One region of the Planococcus sp. 1R117A genome, then DNA from elsewhere that is predicted to be linked to it. Evidence: riboswitches for the same ligand, from Rfam matches in the RefSeq annotation. Region 1 holds a riboswitch; each other region holds the start of a gene.

Region 1 (4,751 bases):
TTTCACATGACTTAGGGGTAATTTCGGAACTGGCCGACGAAGTGGCCGTGATGCAAAAGGGACGGATTGTGGAAAAAGCAGATGTCTTCCAACTATTCGATCACCCTCAGCATGTCTATACAAAAAGACTGCTCCAAGCCAGACCTGTTTTGCCAATAAACGAACAGATGAAAAAACTGGTTATCTAGAATCGGCAGGCAACGAGCGGAAAGGCGGGAGTCTATGAGTTTACTGGAAGTCAAAAGCGTTACACATGCCTACGGCCCGAACCGTTCTTTTTGGCGCAAGGAAAGAGAATCACCGGTTCTTTCCGATGTGTCTCTTACTATCGAAGAAGGGACGTGTTTGGGGCTTCTTGGAACAAGTGGGGCAGGCAAGAGCACGTTAGGCAAAGTCATTCTGGGGATGGAGAAGCCGGAAGAAGGCAAAGTCATTTTCCAAGGCCAAGACATTTATACAATGGATTCCATTACCCGAAAACGTCTCAGAAGAAATCTTCAAGTGGTCTTTCAGGATAGTTATTCATCGGTGAATCCGCGCATGACGGCGGAAAAGATTATCGGGGAGCCCTTGGAAAATTACGAAAGGCTGTCGGCATCCGAGATGAAACGGACGATTGCGCATTTATTGGATATGGTAGGGCTGGATGCGGAAGATATGAAAAAATACCCCCGGCAGTTCAGCGGAGGGCAATTGCAGCGGATCAATATTGCCAGAGCGATCGCTTTAAAGCCGAAATTGATGGTCCTGGATGAATCCGTCAGCAGTCTCGATATGGTGAACCAAACAAATATCCTGAACTTGTTAAAGGAATTGAAATCGGTCTATGGCCTTTCTTATCTATTTATCACCCATGATATCAGAGCTGCCTATTCCATTTCGGATGCTTTAGCAGTCATGGAAAAAGGCAGGTTGATCGCAACCAGCCAAGACAAAAATGAAATTTTTTCTTCACAGCAACCTATTGTAAAGAAACTAGTCTCTTCTATTCTTTCGGAACATCCCCGCAACCGAACGATTGCTTCTGACAAAAGTTTTGTTTGATGCAGGATCAAGCAGGCAAGCTGCCATATATAAAAAGCCGAAGAATCCACTGGGAAGTGGGCGCTTCGGCTTTTTTTATCCTCGTTATTTTAATTCAATGATGAAGAATCTCTTGAAGTTTCAGTGCCTTGCGGGTCTTTAGACGAGCTGGAAACTTTCTCTTTCACTTGAGTCGTGGCTTCCGTGGCTTTTTCTTTAGCCTGGTTGGCCAAGTCAGTTGCTTTTTCTTTCACTTGGCTCAATTTTCCGCTTCCATCACCGCTCGAATTGCTGCTGGCTAATTTTTCTTTGACGGTAACTTGGAGTTCTTTGCCGCTTTTCGGTGCTAAAAGAAGGGCCACTACCGAGCCGATCGCTGCTCCGCTTAAGAGGCCTGCGAAAAACCCGCTGCCGGATTCACTTTTCGCTGCATCCGGCTGGCCTGGGATTTTCCCAGCGCGCTGCAAACGTTCTTCCACTTCGTCAACAATTTCGTTAACCGTGCTTCCGCTTACTTCCACTAAGGAGCCCTTGAAGCGAAGGTGGTCGTAGCTTTCAGAATTGCGGACGACCAGGACATCGTATTTGGCTGCTTTTTCTTTCTGGTCAAGCATGTCTGCCTGATATCCTCTTTTCCCTAATGCGAGTTGGATGTCTGTAAACGGATGTTCTACTGCGATTCTTGGCATATTATCAAACCTCTTTCTTTATTATCGTTATTCTAGTGTCTTTCCCTATCTGGTCCATTAGTTAAACATATGCACGATAACTTCTATGAAATTTTGTAAGAAAATAGAATGTATAGATGTGAGAACTAGAGAAGAACGCTAGAAAGCAGAGGACATTATTTGATGGCAGTAACCAAGAATCAAAAAAAAGCATCAGTTGTTTTTTTGAAGTGCAAAGGAATTTCATGGAGCTACCATCAAAATAAAGTTCTTCTTCATACAATTAATCCAAGTTAAACAATAAGACTTATAGGATAAATAAAATTTTCACAAATTACGTTGACTTTCCATTGATTTAATATTATGATTATTTTTAATTTAATAATCTTATCCAGAGAAGCCGAGGGACTGGCCCGTTGACGCTTCAGCAACCTCTGACATTTGTCAGAAAGGTGCTAAATCCAGCAAGAATTTTATTCTTGGGAGATAAGAGCGGGATTGTGTACATATACAGCCTTCTTTTCTCTTTTATCGAGAAAAGGAGGTTTTTTATTTTGTTCATTGTCCTCAAATTTAAATACGGCAAGTATATAAAGAAAAGGCAATAGTAAATCCTCAAATCAATCATTGTGTTAAAAAGGTTAGTTGAAACACCAAAAACGGTGCACACAAAGGAGCGGATTTTTATGACAAACAAACGGATTTATTTAAATGCATTTGATATGAACTGTGCAGGCCACCAATCACCTGGGCTCTGGACGCACCCCGAAGATCAATCGCATAAATACAAAGACAGCGAGTATTGGATCGAATTGGCGAAGCTATTGGAAAAAGGAAAGTTCGATGCCATCTTTATCGCGGATGTCCTCGGTACATATGATGTCTATAATGGCTCCAGAGATGCCGCCGTCCGGCAAGGGGCGCAGTCTCCTGTCAACGATCCGCTGCTGGTCGTGCCGCTTATGTCAGCAGTCACGAAACATTTGGGGTTCGGTGTCACAGCTTCCGTTACCCATGAACATCCATACACTTTTGCCCGCCGGATTTCTACGCTGGATCATTTAACAAAAGGCCGCATCGGCTGGAACATTGTGACTTCTTATCTCAAGAGCGCGGCTGTCAATATCGGGTTAGACGACCAGATCAAGCATGACGAGCGGTATGACATTGCCGAGGAGTATTTGGAAGTGTGCTATAAATTATGGGAATCCAGTTGGGAAGAAGATGCCGTGCTGCTGGATAAAGTGAATGGCATTTATACAGATCCTGAAAAAGTGCATGATATCCAGCATGAAGGGAAATATTATAAAGTGCCCGGTGCCCATTTAACGGAACCTTCCAGACAGCGGACACCTGTCCTTTACCAGGCTGGCGCTTCTAAAAAAGGTGTGGCTTTTGCCGGAAAACATGCTGAATGTGTCTTCATCGGTCCGCCGAATATTGAACTGGCCAAAAAAACGGTAGATAAAATACATGCGGAAGTTGAGAGTTCCGGGCGGAAGAAAGATGATGTGAAGATTCTTGCTTTGCTGACGCCGATTGTCGGCAAAACTGAAGAAGAAGCGATTGAAAAATACAATGACTATAAGAAGCATATCAGCCATGAAGGGGCTCTCGCCTTGTTCGGAGGTTGGACCGGCATTGATTTGTCCGGCTATGCACCGGATCAGCCGCTTGAATACATTGAAAATGATGCCATTCAGTCCGCTTTGGAAAACTTCACCAAAATCCTGCCGGGCAGAAAACCGACGGTCAATGACATTAAAGAATATGTCGGCATTGGCGGACTTGGGCCATTCACTGTCGGATCTCCAGAGCAGGTTGCCGATACGCTTGAAAAATGGGTAAATGAAACAGGCATCGATGGCTTCAATATCGCTTACGCTATCACACCTGGAACTTTTGAAGATTTCATTGAACTCGTTGTGCCGATTCTTCAAGAGCGGGGACTTGTGCAAAAAGAATACGAAGGAAATTCTTTGCGTGATGCTTTATTTGGAGAAGGCGCTCATTTATCGCCTGTCCATCCTGGAAAACAATATACACGTGTGCCAGTAACGGCAAACAATTAAAATTACTCGATCAGCAGGGAGGAGAAGTGCTTAAAAAAGCGCTTCTTCTTTCTTTTTTGATTGCAAACGACTTTTAAACAAGCTAACAGGAAATTATTTCAAGTTAATGAAACCATCTTTCTTTTCCCATCGTATATAAGCATACAATGAATAGTTCCCGTGCAATCCCTATGAAGGAGGAGATGGTTTTGAAACGATTTCTATATTATTTCGCCTGGACAATAGTTCTGGGATTTGTATTGTATTTTGGCATGCAGCTTCAAGAGCAGTTGAATGAGATGGCGCAACAAACATTTGAGCCAGCTGCGCTGAGAGTGTTTATTGCACTTTTCCCTGTAGCATTGGGGTTGCTGCTGCGTACTCCGAAATTTCTTCTTGAAGCGAAAGAGAACAAGTCTCGAAAGTTCGACTGGCCCATTTTTGCTGCAATTGGTTTGCCATCACTTTTTCTGGTATTGATGTCTTTTTTGCCTTTCATGCCGTTCATAATAGGATGGATTGCCATTCCGGAAATCATCTTAATAGGCGGAACGACTGTACCGACAGTTGCTGGACTGGTTTTTGGTTACGTATTGCTGGATAGTTTTAATAACAGAACTATGAAAGAAGCGACAAGAACTTGAGGGAAGGCTGATGTCGGCCTGGACACCGTCTTCTCTTTGGTTGGGGATTTTTAATGATTGAACCTAATTTGATTCATTTGCCGTCTATGGGGTGTTCCGGAAAGGACGGGTGTTAAGTCGGTGCAGAGAGGTTTTGAGACCAAGACATCCAATGATGAACAGATGAAAAACATCACGGAGAGTCATGGAGGAAGTTTTCGTCAGTTTTCACCAGAAATCCAGCCAGTCTGAACACCGATCTTCCTTAAAAACCTACCTTTCCAAACCTACCATCCATAAATGCCAAGTACCACCAAAAAAACATCAATCTCCTAAACTGCTTTGAAAATACCATCAAAACCAGAATTAGAAGAGCAAAAAAGCTA
Region 2 (4,751 bases), on a different contig from region 1:
CAGCGAACTTCGTGAAATTTATGAGAACAGCGGACTTGAATTGAAGAAGTTCTTTAATACAAGCGGCCTGAAGTACCGGGAACTCGGATTGAAAGACAAATTGAAAGAAATGCCTGAAGATCAGCAACTAAAGCTGCTGTCTTCAGACGGAATGCTGATTAAACGCCCATTGGCTTGGGATGGAAAAAAAGCGACACTTGGTTTTAAAGAAGAAGAGTTTGAAAATACCTGGAAGAGAGAGCAGTGAAATCTTGTATTTCCCCAGGCTTTATGTCAAACTGAGAAATGAGTACACTACATAATTTGGAGGGTTTCCGATGAGCACACCACAAGAACTTCGTTATTCTAAAGAGCATGAATGGGTTAAAGTTGAAGGCGGTACAGCACGCATTGGCATCACACATTTTGCACAAGCTGAACTTGGCGATATCGTTTTCGTAGAATTGCCGCAAGTTGGCGATGAAATAAAAAGAAATGAGCCATTTGGCAGCGTAGAATCAGTTAAAACTGTTTCAGAGCTTTATGCGCCTATTAGCGGGCGTGTAATTGAAGTCAACACTGAGCTTGAAGACAGTCCTGAATTTGTAAACGAATCTCCGTATGAAAATGCGTGGATGGTGGTAATCGAATCTCCAGAAGAAGCTGAGATCAGCGAATTGATGTCAGCTGAACAATATCAGGAAATGATCAACGAGTAATATCTTAAAAAGCGCCTATTACTTGGCGCTTTTTTTGCTAGCCGGGAACTATATGAAATAAGCATCTATAGGCTGAACCAATACGGAGCAGCCTTTACACCTAATCTTTCATCATATATCAGCGAGGTGTTGACTTATGGATAAAGTAATTGTGGTTGAAGGGCTAACGGATAAAACACGAATAGCGCCGCTCATTGCAGAACCCGTGACGATTGTTTGCACAAATGGTACAGTTAGTGCATCGAGGCTTGAAGAATTATTGCTGCCTTATGAAGGTTTAGATATCATCATATTGGTGGATGCGGATAAATCAGGTGAACGGCTGCGGAAACTTGTTAAACGCGAATTCCCTGAAGCCCGGCATTTTTATATCAATCGCAGTTACAAGGAAGTGGCAGCGACGCCGATCCGGATCTTGCTCGATGTGCTGATTTCAGCAAATGTTCAAGTCAATAAGTTATTAACTGAGGGATGAAATCGATGAAAGAATGGACACATAAAGAATGGCTGAAAGAAAAGAACACTAGCTCTGCCGCGGCTTATTATTTGTATACGCCGATGTGCGGTACATGCCAAGTTGCTTCTAAAATGATGGATGTCGTAAAAGAGTTGTTCCCGGATTTGCCGATGGGCAAAGCGAATTTGAATTATGTTCAAGAAATCGCCGAATTGTACAAGGTGGAAAGTGTGCCTTGCCTGCTCATTACAGAAAACGGGCAGCTGAAAGAAAAGATTTACGCATTCCAGTCTGTGCCTTACCTATACGGAAAATTGAAATCTGTTGACGAAAAATGTCGAGCATGGTAAATTGAATTTCTGAACAATAATTTCATATCGTAACTCTTATTTAGAGTGGTGGAGGGAAGTGCCCTATGAAGCCCGGCAACCGTCATGAAAATGAAATGGTGCCAAATCACACAAAGCAAAAGCTTTGGGAGATGAGAGAGCGGTTTTCGTGTTTTCACGGTTACCCTTCTGCTCAGTTCTGCGCGGAAGGGTTTTTTATTTTGGATTAGGAGTTGTAAAAGGATGATTGAATTAAAAGAACTGTCGAAGGTTTTCGACACGGGAAAAGGCACTTTAACAGCTGTCGACCATGTCGATCTGTCGATTTCGTCCGGTGAAATTTTTGGCATTATCGGCTATAGTGGGGCAGGAAAAAGTACATTGATCCGTTTATTGAACGGATTGGAAAAGCCTACTTCGGGGACGGTAACAATAAACGGCCAAAATATCTCGGCAAGTAAAGGACCAGAGCTGCGGAAGGCGCGCCAGAAAGTCAGTATGATTTTCCAGCATTTTAACCTTCTGTGGTCACGTACAGTAAAAGAAAACATCGAATTTCCGCTTGAAATCGCAGGTGTTCCAAAAAACAAGCGCGACGCCCGCGTTCAGGAATTGGTGGAATTGGTTGGGCTTACCGGTAGAGAACATGCTTATCCGTCTCAGCTGTCGGGTGGCCAGAAACAGCGTGTCGGCATTGCCCGTGCGCTGGCTAATGAACCTGAAGTGCTCCTATGTGATGAAGCTACTTCAGCACTCGATCCGCAGACAACCGATTCGATTCTGGAACTCTTAGTCGATATCAATAAGCGTCTTGGGCTTACGATTGTTCTCATTACCCATGAGATGCATGTTATTCGGAAGATTTGCCATCGTGTCGCTGTTATGGAAGGCGGCCGCGTCGTTGAACTGGGAGACGTATTGAATGTCTTCCAGGCACCAAAACAGCCAATTACGAAGCGTTTTGTCGCTCAAGTCACCGATACGGAAGATTCTCACGAAACGATTAAACATCTGCGGGAACTTTATCCGACAGGCGAATTGGTGAAATTGGTTTTTGTCGGTGAACAGACAGAACAGCCTATTTTGACTAAGCTGATCCGGAAATACCCTGTAGAGATTAATATTGTGCAAGGAAATATATCGCACACGCAGCGAGGAGCTTATGGAACATTGGTTTTACAAATGAAAGGTTCGCAGCAGCAGATATCCGAAGCTCTCGCATTCTTGAATGCTGAGAGTGTCCAGACGGAGGTGATGGCAAATGATTGAGTCATTATTTCCGAATGTCGATTGGGACAGCATGTGGGAAGCGACGCTCGAAACATTATATATGACAGCCATGTCGACATTCTTCACTTTTGTCATCGGATTGGTTCTGGGAATCGTCTTATTTTTGACGGCACCGAAACAATTATGGGCTAACAGTGTGGTGAATTGGCTGACTGGAGCATTCGTCAACATTTTCCGTTCGATTCCGTTTATCATTTTAATCATTTTGCTGATTCCGTTTACGAAATTTCTCATCGGCACGATTCGAGGGCCGAATGCTGCATTGCCTGCTTTGATCATTGGAGCGGCGCCATTTTATGCGCGCATGGTATTGATCGCGCTGAAGGAAATTGATAAAGGAGTCATCGAGGCTGCGCGTTCTATGGGCGCAACAACTTGGACGATTATCCGTAAAGTGCTGCTGCCGGAGTCCAAACCGGCATTAATTTCAGGTATCACAGTTACAGCGATTGCATTGGTTGGATATACTGCCATGGCCGGAATTATCGGTGCTGGAGGTCTAGGAACACTTGCGTTCTTGGACGGTTTCCAAAGAAGCCGGGAAGATGTTACGCTAATGGCAACTATTTTGATTTTGATCATCGTTTTCGCAATCCAGTTTATTGGTGACCGAATGACTACCAAATCTGATAAACGCTAACAGCTAAACTATAAAAAACATAGAAAAAGGGGACCAGTTACATGAAAAAATTACTAGCAGGATCATTATTGACAGCACTTGTACTTGCAGGCTGCGGTGGCGGCAACGGCGGAGCAAGTGAAGAAGAGACAAGCACATTAAAAGTGGGTGCTTCAAACGTACCGCACGCAATTATTTTGGAACAGGCAAAGCCGCTCCTTGAAGAGCAAGGAATTGAATTAGAGATTGAGACATACCAGGATTACATTTTGCCGAACCAAGATTTAGAAGCTGGAGAAATTGATGCCAACTATTTCCAGCACGTTCCGTATTTGGAGTCACAAAAGAAAGAATTTGGCTATGATTTTGAAAATGCAGGCGGAATCCACATCGAGCCGATCGGTGTTTATTCTCAGAAATATGCTTCATTGGAAGAGCTTCCTGAAGGGGCAACAATTTTAATGAGCAACTCAGTAGCCGACCATGGCCGTATTTTATCGATGCTTGAAGCTCAAGGCTTGATTAAATTGGCAGACGACATAGACAAAACGACTGCTGAAGTGAAGGATATTGTGGAAAACCCGAAAAATCTTGAGTTTGATGCGAACTATGAAGCAGCATTGATGGTTCAATTATATGAAGCAGGCGAAGGCGATGCTTTGTTGATCAACTCAAACTATGCAATCGATGCAGGATTGAGTCCATTGGAAGATTCCATCGCACTTGAAAGTTCAGAATCTCCATACGTCAATATCATCGCAGTCAATAAAGGCGATGAAGACAGCGAAAATATCAAAGCATTAGTTGAAACCTTGAAATCACAGGAAATCCAAGACTTCATCTTAGAAGAATGGGGCGGGGCAGTAGTACCTGTCAAATAATAATGATATAGCTGAATACACGTCATAAAACTGGATGTAGACTCGATTTTTTGAGTCGGCATCCAGTTTTTTTATTTTAGATAATAATTTTAATATTTCGCGTATTGTAGAATCTATTCTAATTACTAGACCAATATGATACTTTTGTATAATAATAAAATACAGTTGTTCATCTAGGGAGGACACATCATGAAAATTAAATTCGGTCTTTTACCGAGGATTATTGTCGCTATCGCTTTAGGTGTATTAATCGGTTCTTTTGCGCCAGAGTGGATGGCACGGATCTTTGCCACTTTTACATCAATCTTTGGGAACTTTCTTAACTTTGTTGTACCTCTAATCATTCTTGGTTTTATCGCACCCGGCATCGCCCAGCTCGGGAAAGGTTCTGGGAAATTGCTCGGACTTGCTACATTTTTCGCTTATGCCTCTACGATCGTAGCAGGAATTCTTGCGTTTTTTGCTGCAACTACTATT
Region 3 (4,751 bases), on a different contig from region 1:
CGATATAAAGCGCAATATCCTGTTCTTTGGCGTAAGCCACGAATTCAGAAAAGCCGTCACGGATTTGCGCCTGTTCCAGCACATAGCTGACAATGTCGTGTTTTTTCGCTGAAGGCAACAGCGAGAACATCTTTGCCACGCCTTCTTTTATGGAAACCCGTTGGGCCAGGATATCGTCTTTGACCGGTTCCCAGCCGGGCGGATTGAATTTTTTCATGATTGCGATGATGTTGTCGTTGTTGGTCACCGTGCCATCAAAATCGCAGAAAATCACTGGTTTGCTCAAAATGCTTACCCCCATATTGCCAATGCTGTTTTTAATTCTTCATGCTGTTCGGAAGCGTCGACGAGTGTTTTTTTGCTTAAAACGGCATCAACTGCCTGGCGGAAAGCTTTACCGCCTCCGGCTGCACCGTCCGGATGGCCATGTACGCCGCCTCCTGCATTGATGATGCTGTCAATTCCGAAATCGTTGATCAATAACGGAACAAGTCCGGGATGGATGCCTGCAGAAGGCACTGGGAAGCTTTGCTTCAACGGACTGTCCTTCACCAATTCCTCGCCAAGTGCCAGTGCCTGCGCTTTTTCAAGAGCAACACTGCCGTAAGGGGAGGGGAACAAAGAAAAGTCGGCGCCTGCGTAGCGGACCAGTTTTCCGAGTGCCAGAGAAGTGGCCAGTCCATAAAAGTTGGAAGAAGTGAAAGCGCCGCTGAATGCTGGATGCGCCATGAGCGGCAGCCGGATATCCGGATCTTCTGCCAGTTCCTGCAGCACATCCAGACCATAAGCATGGACATTGAACAGCAAGGCATCCGCCCCAAGTTCGCGTGCTTTTTTTGCCTTGTCACGCAAGTTCGAAGTGCGCCCCGACAAGTTCACCGCATAAAGCGTCCGGTGCCCGGTTTCTTCAAAGACCTGTTGCAGCACGTTTTTCCCTGTGGTGATCCGCTTCTCAAAAGGCGTCAGTGGATTATCAAAAAGGATCTCATCATCTTTTACCAAATCCACTCCGCCGAGCGCCTGCTGGCGAAGCTGCGACGTCAGGAAATCCAAGTCGCGGCCGATGACGCCTTTGAAGATGCTCATGACAAGCGGCCGGCCGGTAACGCTAAGCAATTCCCGAATTCCGTCGATGCCGAACCGCGGTCCCGGAAAATGGGAGAGCAGCTCTTCGTCAAACTCCAAATCGAGCAGCTTAACTTCACCATCCAGCGACAATTTGCCGAAAACAGTGGTTAAAATTGCTGGGAAATCCGCTGAGAAGTTGGCACTTGGATACGAAATCTTCACCACAGCCTTGATTTCATCCGGCTTTAACGGATGCGGGGAATCTTCAAATTCCGTTACTGAAACGACATTTCCTTTATGGTGTTTTAATTGCTGCTGTTCCAATAATGGCAGGTCGGTCCACGATCCGATCGTCAGGCCCAGGGCGATTCCTTCTGCCTTTTCCCCGAATGAACCCGCTTTGCCATACAGCTGGTAAGTCGCTGTTAAACTGCTCATTGCATTCACACTCCTGTTAAAAATCAAAATAAAAAACCTCTTCAAACAAGAAGAGGTTAATAGGCTTAACAACTTCTTATTTCTCAGCCGCATAAATCGGCTGCAAGAATTAGCACCGTGTCCATTAATGGACCGGTTGCCGGGTATCATAGGGCTCGTCCCTCCACCTGCTCTGAATAAGAATGCGTATTCAATTTGGGTTAAATAATTTGGGTTAAATAAAGAAATTAGTTTTGATTATTTCATGCTTAAAGCTTTCTGTCAATGAATATTCGCAAAATTATTTGTAGTTAAAAAAGTTATTGACAGTCAATTCTGAACCGTGATAGGATTCTTCTCAACAGCATATAGTTACTCAAATAGTACTCTTATCAAGAGCAGGCAGAGGGAAATTGGCCCTATGACGCCCAGCAACCGACCGTAATACCTTCGTGAGAAGGGGCGCTTTTGCGCCGGAATGCAAATTCCGCAAGGCACGGTGCTAATTCCATCAGAAATGACCATTTCTGAAAGATAAGAGGCATGGAATCTATCATTCTAGGCCTCTTTCTTGCGGAAAGAGGCTTTTTATATTGACCCGGAAAGGTAGATGAATGATGACAATAGCATCCGAACAATACGAAGCATTAACCGAAGAAAAAGCCATTGCACTGGCTCAGAGCCTATACCCATTCCCTGAAGGAGCGGAACTTGTGTGCCGCGAAATCGGCGATGGGAACTTGAATTATGTATTCCAGATCAAAGATCCTAAAAGCGGAAAAGGGTTGATCATCAAACAGGCATTGCCGTATGCGAAAGTTGTCGGGGAAAGCTGGCCGCTGACTTTGAAACGCGCAACGATTGAAGCGAACGCTCTTCAAAAGCACGGCGAATTTGCACCGGGGCTGGTCCCGGCCGTTTATGCCATGGATGAGGAACTGGCGATTACCGTAATGGAAGACTTGTCTCATCTGACGATTGCACGCGAAGGGTTGATCCAGGGGGCAGCCTATCCGAAACTATCGGAACACATCGGCGAGTATTTGGCGCGCACGCTGTTCCATACATCCGATTTTGCGCTGCACCCGTTTGAGAAAAAGCGCTTGGCGGCCGAATACTCCAACCCGGAACTGTGCAAAATAACAGAAGACCTTATTTTCACCGACCCGTTTTTCAATAACGACACCAATGATTACGAACCGGAGCTTCAAGCCACGGTCGAAGCTATCTGGAACAACGGTCCATTGAAACTTGAAGCGGCAAAGCTGAAGTTCAGTTTTTTGACGGAAGCGGAAGCGCTATTGCATGGGGACCTTCATACCGGCAGTATTTTTGCCAGTGAATCGGAAACGAAAGTCATCGACCCGGAATTTGCTTTTTACGGTCCGATTGGCTTTGACGTCGGCTTGTTTCTGGCAAACTTGATCGTTCAGTCAATCACCCGGAGCGGCGAAGAACGCCAAGTGATTGTGAACCATATCGAACGTACATGGGAAGTTTTCTCAACCCGCTTTTCAGAACTTTGGGACCGGGAAGGCATTGAAGCATACAAAAAAACAGCAGGCTATAAAGAGTTCATATTGGAAAAGATATTCCGCGACACGCTTGGCTTTGCCGGCTGTGAATTAATTCGACGCACAATCGGACTGGCACATGTTAAAGATCTGGACAGCATTGAAGATAAGAATTTGCGCATTCGTTTAAAGAAACAAGCTTTGCAAACCGGCGAAGCGCTGATTTTAAAACGTTCCGGGTTAACAACAATCAGTGCGGTATCTGGTCTGCTTGAGGAGCTGAAGCAATGACAATTCCATTATCAATTGCCTGGACAGACGGGCAGTTGGTCATCTTAGATCAACAGAAACTGCCGCATGAAATTGACTATTTGACACTCGAGACGATTGAAGATGTCTATGAAGCCATCTTTACGCTGAAAGTTCGCGGCGCGCCGGCCATCGGCATCGCCGCCGCTTATGGCTTAGCACTGGCAGCCCAGCGGCACGATGCTGAAACAGTGGAAGCATTCCTGCATTATGTGCGTAAAGATGCGCTTTATCTAGGAGAGTCGCGTCCGACGGCCGTCAACTTAATGTGGGCGCTCGATAGATTGCTTGAAGCCGTTCAAAAAGCTGAATCTGCAGAAAATGGAAAAGCGCTGCTTATCGCAGAAGCGGTGCGCATCCACCAGGAAGATGAAGCTTCCTGCCGGCAGATCGGCGAATACGCCTTGTCGCTTTTGGAAGGGCATAAACGGGTGATGACCATCTGCAATGCCGGATCGATTGCCACTGCGAAATATGGAACAGCCTTGGCGCCATTTCACCTTGGAAGCGAACGCGGCCGGAAATTTGAAGTGTTTGCATGTGAGACCCGCCCGGTATTCCAAGGTTCACGGCTGACCGTCTGGGAGCTTCAGCAGTCAGGAGTGGACGTCACGCTTATCACCGACAGCATGGCGGCCCACACCATTGGGGCGAAAGACATCGAAGCCATTATCGTGGGCGCGGACCGCATCGCGGCAAACGGCGATACCGCCAATAAAATCGGAACACTCAACTTGGCGATTCTCGCTGATGCTTATGGGATTCCATTTTATGTAGCGGCGCCCGCATCAACGTTTGACGTCACCATTGACAGCGGTGCAGAAATACCAATTGAAGAACGGAAAGCGGAAGAAATCACTCATATTGGCAGCCGGCCGGTAGCGCCTCTGGGCACGAAAGTCTTTAATCCTGCTTTTGATGTGACTCCATCCCGCTTTATTACTGCAATCATCACAGAAAAAGGAATCATCAGACCTGATTACTACCAAAATATTCCCGGAGTTCTTAACCTCTATGCAGAAAAAGGAGAAAAATAATGAAAAAACAATCGCTCTTATTATTAACCATTTTATTGATCATCAGTGCATTTCTGGCTGCCTGCCAGCCAAAAGGCGAAGGCAGTGAAGAAAAGACGCCGGACGCTGCGAAAGCAGAAGCCTCGGATAATCCGTTGGCCGGCAAAAAAGTCGCGCTCATCATGCAGCAAAACTTAGGGACGTTTTCTGCGCAGTATATCGAAGGCGTGGAAGAACAAGTCGGGAAATTCGGCGGCAACGTAACGGTCTTTACATCGGACGGCGACTTGGCAAAAATGGCATCCAACTTGGACGCAGCCATCAACCAAGGATTTGACGGAATTTTGATTGACCACGGCACCAAAGAGGCATTGAACCAAGGCGTTGAAAAAGCAGTGGAAAAAGGAATTCCGGTTGTCGCTTTTGA

The links. A riboswitch is a leader RNA that binds a small molecule or an ion and turns the genes downstream of it on or off. The one in region 1 is predicted to bind S-adenosylmethionine.
Region 2: linked by a shared signal. The riboswitch ahead of ACSFXN_RS16595 (methionine ABC transporter ATP-binding protein) and the one ahead of ACSFXN_RS06985 (LLM class flavin-dependent oxidoreductase) in region 1 are both predicted to bind S-adenosylmethionine.
Region 3: linked by a shared signal. The riboswitch ahead of mtnK (S-methyl-5-thioribose kinase) and the one ahead of ACSFXN_RS06985 (LLM class flavin-dependent oxidoreductase) in region 1 are both predicted to bind S-adenosylmethionine.

The regions. Positions count from the first base shown of each region.
Region 1 covers NZ_JBPRLO010000002.1:318,702-323,452, reverse strand. Annotated here, with positions in the region: gene nikD (nickel import ATP-binding protein NikD) at 1-188, shown strand, start outside; gene nikE (nickel import ATP-binding protein NikE) at 223-1,044, shown strand; gene ACSFXN_RS06990 (YkuS family protein) at 1,134-1,712, opposite strand; SAM riboswitch class I at 2,076-2,184, shown strand; gene ACSFXN_RS06985 (LLM class flavin-dependent oxidoreductase) at 2,378-3,763, shown strand; gene ACSFXN_RS06980 (hypothetical protein) at 3,952-4,386, shown strand.
Region 2 covers NZ_JBPRLO010000006.1:52,074-56,824, reverse strand. Annotated here, with positions in the region: gene ACSFXN_RS16615 (arsenate reductase family protein) at 1-247, shown strand, start outside; gene gcvH (glycine cleavage system protein GcvH) at 318-698, shown strand; gene ACSFXN_RS16605 (toprim domain-containing protein) at 835-1,173, shown strand; gene ACSFXN_RS16600 (thioredoxin family protein) at 1,179-1,505, shown strand; SAM riboswitch class I at 1,539-1,643, shown strand; gene ACSFXN_RS16595 (methionine ABC transporter ATP-binding protein) at 1,728-2,753, shown strand; gene ACSFXN_RS16590 (methionine ABC transporter permease) at 2,746-3,414, shown strand; gene ACSFXN_RS16585 (MetQ/NlpA family ABC transporter substrate-binding protein) at 3,456-4,274, shown strand; gene ACSFXN_RS16580 (dicarboxylate/amino acid:cation symporter) at 4,464-4,751, shown strand, end outside.
Region 3 covers NZ_JBPRLO010000001.1:1,015,027-1,019,777, reverse strand. Annotated here, with positions in the region: gene ACSFXN_RS04800 (2-hydroxy-3-keto-5-methylthiopentenyl-1-phosphate phosphatase) at 1-286, opposite strand, end outside; gene mtnW (2,3-diketo-5-methylthiopentyl-1-phosphate enolase) at 292-1,506, opposite strand; SAM riboswitch class I at 1,580-1,689, opposite strand; SAM riboswitch class I at 1,872-2,026, shown strand; gene mtnK (S-methyl-5-thioribose kinase) at 2,100-3,290, shown strand; gene mtnA (S-methyl-5-thioribose-1-phosphate isomerase) at 3,287-4,345, shown strand; gene ACSFXN_RS04780 (sugar ABC transporter substrate-binding protein) at 4,345-4,751, shown strand, end outside.